2 regions of the Labrys sp. LIt4 genome follow, and region 1 is predicted to be linked to the other one. Evidence: predicted binding sites of a transcription regulator. Region 1 holds the regulator's gene; the other holds the start of a gene.

What was found. Region 1 encodes LexA, which represses DNA repair genes until DNA is damaged. Its sites were predicted from a motif close to TGTTCNNNNTGTGTTCNG; they were not measured.
Region 2: the regulator LexA is predicted to act here: its motif matches at 1,972-1,989, upstream of ssb (single-stranded DNA-binding protein).

What each region holds. Positions count from the first base shown of each region.
Region 1 covers NZ_JAGIPY010000003.1:127,661-130,857, reverse strand. The annotation lists gene J8I29_RS06540 (ComEC/Rec2 family competence protein) at 1-1,174, shown strand, start outside; gene lexA (transcriptional repressor LexA) at 1,251-1,967, opposite strand; gene glp (gephyrin-like molybdotransferase Glp) at 2,079-3,197, opposite strand, start outside.
Region 2 covers NZ_JAGIPY010000024.1:69,631-72,827, reverse strand. The annotation lists gene J8I29_RS27780 (lysine--tRNA ligase) at 1-393, opposite strand, end outside; gene J8I29_RS27775 (MarC family protein) at 564-1,199, shown strand; gene ssb (single-stranded DNA-binding protein) at 1,335-1,823, opposite strand; gene J8I29_RS27765 (hypothetical protein) at 2,244-2,687, shown strand; gene J8I29_RS27760 (hypothetical protein) at 2,897-3,197, opposite strand, start outside.

The DNA.
Region 1 (3,197 bases):
CCTGGGGCGGAATGCCATCACCCGGCGCAACGTTGCTCTGGCCGCGAGCTTCGTGCTGGTGACCACGCCGGAGCAACTTCTGGGGCCGAGCTTCCAGATGTCCTTCGCGGCGGTTGCGATGCTGGTGATCGCGCATGAGCAATGGAGCCGGCGCAAGCGGGAGAAATCCGCAATGGCGTGGGAAAGGGCCATCGGCGGCGCGGTGACCGTGGTTCTTGCCATGATGCTGACGACGATCGTCGCCTCGCTCGCCACGGCGCCGTTCTCGGCTTTTCATTTTCACCGCCTCACCCTGCAGTCGCTGGCCTCCAACCTCGTCGCAACGCCGATCGTCTCCTTCCTGATCATGCCGCTGGCCATGCTGGCGCTGGTTGCCGAGCCGTTCGGTTATGGCGCTCCGCTCTGGCAGGCGATGGGCTGGGCAGTCGGCCTGTTCATGCAGGTGGCTCGTTCGGTGGCCACCTGGCCTGGCTCCGACCTCGTGCTGCCGCAATTTTCCGCCGCTGCCCTCGGCCTTTTCGCGCTGGCGCTGGTGCTGCTGACCATCCTGCGCACGCGCCTGGCTTTGCTGGCCCTGGTGCCGCTTGGCGGAGGCGTTGCCCTGGCCGCAACGGCGCCACTGCCGGTGGCCTTGTTCGGTGCAAACGGCTATGCGGCCCTCGTCCGCCAGGGTGATCGGCTGACCATGCTGGCGCAGCGATCGGATGCCTTCACGGTTCAGCAATGGCTGCTCGCCATGGGCGATCGGCGCAAGCCGGAGGATCCGAGCCTGGCGTCACAGCGCCTATGCGACAGCGAAGGGTGTTCAGCCCCCGTCGAAGGAGGCGGGGTCTTCATGCTCGACAAGACCAGCAACGCCGCCGAGGAAGACTGCGGACGCGTCAGCGTCCTGGCAGGACCGATTCCGATCGGCTCACGCTGTGCCGCCACAGGGATTGTGATGGATCGCGATTTGATCCGATCGGCCGGCTCGATCGCGCTTTATGCGGAGCCGCCGCCGAGCGGTGACATCGGTCCGCGCTGGCGGCTCGTCATGGCCCGCGATCCGCAAGCATCCCGTCCCTGGGCACCGGGCCGGGTGACCCCACCGCCGAAGTCCCCGCCTCAACCGGCGCTGCAAGCCCCGGTGGGAGATTCTCCCCTCGATAGCATCGCCCCGGAAACCGATAATTGACGCGATTTCGCCCATGCTGCGGCTCGTGATCGCGCGAAGCGCGCTCATCGCCGGCAAGTCCGGATGTCAGCCTCTCTCAATAGCGACGGAACAAGCCGACCAGCTTGCCCTGGATCTGCACCCGGTCAGGCCCGAAGATACGCGTTTCATAGGCCGGGTTGGCGGCTTCCAGCGCGATGGAGGCACCGCGCTTGCGCAGGCGCTTGAGCGTGGCTTCCTCATCGTCGATCAGCGCCACGACGATATCGCCGGTATCGGCGTGGTCCTGGCGGCGGATGAGCACGGTATCATTGTCGAAGATACCGGCCTCGATCATGGAATCGCCGCGCACCTCCAGGGCGAAATGATCGCCGGAAGACAGCATTTCCGGCGTGACGCTGATGGTGTGGCTCTTGGACTGGATGGCGGAAACCGGCGTGCCGGCCGCGATACGCCCCATCACGGGAACGAGGACAGGCCGACCGACCTCGTCGTCCATTTCGGGCCTGACGGGGCGGACCTTGCCGAGGTTGCCTTCGATCACATTGGGGCGGAAGCCGCGCTGAGAGGTGGCCAATGACAGGCCGCCGGGAACGGCGGATTCGGGCATGCGGACCACTTCCAGCGCACGGGCGCGGTTGGGCAGGCGCCGAATGAAGCCGCGCTCCTCCAGCGCCATGATCAGGCGGTGAATGCCGGACTTGGACCTGAGGTCCAGCGCCTCCTTCATTTCGTCGAAGGAGGGAGGCACGCCCTGTTCCTTCAGGCGCTCATGAATGAACCGAAGCAATTCATGTTGTTTCTTGGTCAGCATGGCTATCCCGTCGTGGCGGCCGCGAATCACGGTGAAGGTGTAAACAAAACAAGAACAGTGCTACATGTTCCTACTGTGTTCTGCAACAATGAAGTTCAGGTTAAGACGTGGTCAATAGCCCGCTGCGCGAAGATCGATGATCTCGCAGCTTTCGCCCGCTTTTGCTTCCGGTGCAAAGGGCGGCCGGATCACGAGGCAGTCGGCATGCTGCATGACGCTGACCAGCGACGAATCCTGCAATGCCAGCGGCTCTACCTTGAGGATGTCTGACGTATCGTCAAGCATGAAGCGAGCACGAATATAGTCTTCGCGGACATCGTTGGCCGGCCAGGAGCTGGCGAAGACGGCCCGGCGGCGTGGCGGACCGGCATCGGACCGGCCGAGCAGCGTGCGCAGCAGGGGCACCAGGAAAAGGACACCGCAAACGACCGAGGAGACCGGATTGCCCGGCAGTCCGAGGATATGCATGGGGCCGAGCCGCCCGTGCAGCAACGGCTTGCCCGGCCGCATGGCGATCTTCCAGAAGCCGAGCTGCATGCCTTCGCGGGTCAGGGCGGTCTGGATCAGGTCGTGATCGCCGACGGATGCGCCACCGATGGTGACGAGCACGTCGGCCTTTTCGCTACAGGCCCTTTTGATGGCGGCTTCCAGGGCAGGAAAATCATCGCTGGCGATGCCGAGGTCGAGCACCTCGCCGCCTTCGGCCTCGACGAGGGCGCGGATGGCGAAATTGTTGGAGGCGACGATCTGATTCTCGCCGATGGCCTGTCCGGGCAGCACCAGCTCATCGCCGGTGGCAAGGATGGCGACCTTAGGGCGGCGGTGGACGGGCAGGCCGGGATGGTTCATGGCCGCGGCGAGGGCGATGTCGCGCGGGCCGATGACGGTCCCGGGCCTCAAGGCCTCGCGGCCCTCGGCAAAATCCAGGCCGCGGGCCCGGATATGCTGGCCCGGCTTGGCCGTGGCCTCCAGGATGACGCGATTGCCGTCGCGGCGGGTCTGCTCCTGGATCACCACGGTGTCCGCGCCGTCGGGAACAGGAGCGCCCGTGAAGATGCGAACGGCCTGGTTTTCGCCGACGCGCCCGGCATAGCCATGCCCGGCGGCGGACTCTCCGATCAATTCGAGGCTGGCCCCCTGCCTGGCGTCATCCGCTCGCACGGCATAGCCGTCCATAGCCGAGGCGTTGAAGCCGGGCTGCGTTCTCAGAGCGGTGATGGCGGCAGCAAG
Region 2 (3,197 bases), on a different contig from region 1:
GTGATCGCCGAAGCTCTTGTAGTCGCCGCCGAACGGGTTGGGAACACGGGTCAGCGGCATCTGCAAATAAGGCTTGAGCGCTTCGGGATCCGGCACGTTGTCCGGGATCTTCCGCATGCCATCCATATCGTCGGAGAAGCAGAGCAGCCGGGTCGGGATGCGATCTTCCGTCAGCAGGCGAAACGCATTGCGCACCATGGTGGTGCGCGCGACCTCGCCGAAGGTGCCGATATGCGGCAGGCCGGAGGGGCCGTACCCGGTCTCGAACAGCACCTCTTTTTTGTCGCCGGCGCGCTTCTGCAAACGGGCGACGAGCTTCCTCGCCTCCTCGAATGGCCAGGCGGCGGAAACATTGGCGGCCGCGACGAGCTCGGCCGGATAGAGATTTGACATGTTCGATCCGATTTCTTTCTGCTGCTTGTGGATGAGAAGCCAGGCGGCGTGCGCGACGGCTTGATTTCCCTCGACCGCAAGCGGAAGGCACAGCCATATTCAGGCCGGGCCGCAGCGTCAATCTTGGCGCGAGAATCTTGGCGCGAGCAAATGATCGATCGAGGGGCTTGATGACGCCGATTCTGGATTATCTGACCGCCGCCCTCGTCACTTTGCTGGTGGTGGTCGACCCGCCCGGCCTGGGCCCGATCTTCCTGGGCGTCACGCGCGGCATGAATAGGGAACAGCAGCATTCGGTCGGCTGGCGCGCCAGCGTGATCGGCTTCGGCGTGCTTGCTTTCTTCGCCATCGCCGGGGAGCCCTTCCTCCGGCTGCTCGGCATTACCACGCCGGCCTTCCGCATTGCCGGCGGCCTCCTGCTGTTCGCCATCGCCTATGAAATGGTGTTCGATCGTTCCAATGTCCGCAAGAACGAGACGGCGGAGACCGCCATCACCAAGGACTTCATCTCCAATGTCGCCGCCTTCCCGCTCGCGATCCCGCTGATCGCGGGTCCTGGCGCCATCACCGCGGTGATGCTGCTCTCGGCCCAGGCCCATGGCGAGCCGGCCAAATTCGCCTCCCTCTTTCTCGTCATCGCCTTCGTCACCGCCTGCTGCTATGTCTCCTTCCGCCTCGCCGGAGTGATCAACAAACTCTTGGGGATCACGGGCAATATCGTGCTGACGCGGCTTCTCGGCATCGTGCTCTCGGCCCTCGCCGTGCAGTTCATCGTCGACGGGGTCAGGGCCATCGTGGCGGGATAGCGGTTCCCTGGCGCATTCGCGCTCTCCTTCGCCTGGGCAGGGCGACGATCGGTCCTTTCGATCGCGCCCGACAGCAAAACGCCGGCCACGAAGGTAGCCGGCGCCTGGGGGCATATCGATAGACCTCGTCCGCCGTCAGAACGGAATGTCGTCATCCATGTCAGCCGAAGAGAACTTGCTCGAACCGGCCGGAGCCGGACGGCGTTCCATCGGGCTCGACGAGCCGAAATCATTGCCCTGATAGTCCCGGCCGCCCTCGCCCTGCCCGCCGCCGCGCGAATCCAGGAGGGTCATCTCGCCGCGATAACGCTGCAGCACGATCTCGGTGGAATATTTCTCCACGCCCGAGGCGTCGTTGTATTTGCGGGTCTGAAGCTGGCCCTCGATATAAACCTTGGAGCCCTTCTTCAGATATTGCTCGGCGATGCGCGCCAGCCCCTCGTTGAAGATGACCACGCTGTGCCACTCGGTCTTCTCCTTGCGTTCGCCGGTAGCCTTGTCGCGCCAGCTTTCCGTGGTAGCGATGCGCAGGTTGACGACCGGCTCACCCGAATTGAGTCGCCGCACTTCCGGATCGCGGCCGAGATTACCGACCAGAATGACCTTGTTCACCGAGCCCGACATCGAGGCTTCCTTCCTTCGCTTCACAGCCTGCCGGCCGAAACGGCCCGCACGCCCCATGGCGCCCCGGGAGGCGCCTCCATCATTTCTGCTCTAGCATGCTCCCGGCGCCACGCCCGCAAGGGAATTGGCTTCGTGCACAATTAGTTTTTGTTCCATATTTGTTCGCACAATGCAAGACCGTCTTAACGGTTCGCTTACCAGACCGCACCAAAGGCGGCATCACGCCGAAGCCAGCCGTTCCGGCTCGAATCATGTGGGAATCTGCGCTATCCGGCCAAGAAAACCTTGCCTTTGGCCGCTAACTTGCCCAACAAGCAGGGCGAAAATCAGGGCCGCGCTTTCCGTCATCGCTCTTTCGCCACATTGGGCGTGCAGGGGAGCCGCACACTCCATTTCTTAGTTCCATACGAGGGCAGCAACATGGCAGGACCAGGACAACAGCGCGAAGCGACCGACGGAGCCAACACGGTAGCGGCTCTGGGTTTGCGGCGCGCCGCTTTGCGCGGCATGCTCGCTTCCCCGATCATCGACGCGGATGACCAGAAGGGCCTGCGCGACGAGTTGGTCGCCGAGCTGCGCTCCATCGCCAATTCGATTTCACGCGCTCCCGCCAAGAACGCCGTCGAGCTCTGCGCCAAACTCGACGTGCTCGGTGAAGAGTATCGTCCCGATGGCGACAGTGGTTCCATCCGCGAGCTGATCGCCTCGATCCGCCGCGATGTCGTCAGCCTGACCGGCCGCCCCGCAGCTCAGGAGCGCGCCTCCTTCCAGACGATCCGCCCGCTGCATAATGCGCGCGCCGCCGAGGCGACCCAGCAGCCGGCCGCAACCGAAGCGCCGGCCGGCGAAGCCAAGGCCGACTGAGCCGTTCCTCGACGCTGGAAACATCACCCCCGCGGAGCGATCCGCGGGGGTTTTTTGTTGGCTTTCCGTCTCCCTGCGAGATGCCGAAAGCAAGCGCGTTGCGGCCAGGAGTGATTTCGCCTCGCTGATCGAGGCTCGGCGCAAACGAAAGGGGCAGGCTCGCGCCTGCCCCCGTTCATCCTATCGGCATTGGGACCGACAATCGCTCCTTACTGGGCGTTGTCGCCATCACCGTCGTCGTCGCCGCTGCCGCCTTCATCGGCCCCGCCGGGCCCGGCACCGCCACCGTTGCCGGGGCTGAGCACCTGGCCATTGACGCTCACGGCCTTGGTCCCCGCGTCGAAGTCGACATCCCAAACCGCCTTGCCGTCAGCACCGGTCTTGGCCAGGCCCTTGATCAGGGCGATCCCCATCAGGGCCGATTCCTTGTTGGGAACCTGGGCGGCGTTCACCGCCGCGATGATCTGGTCGAGATTGGTGGCCGAAATCGTCACCTTGCCCTTCTGGCTC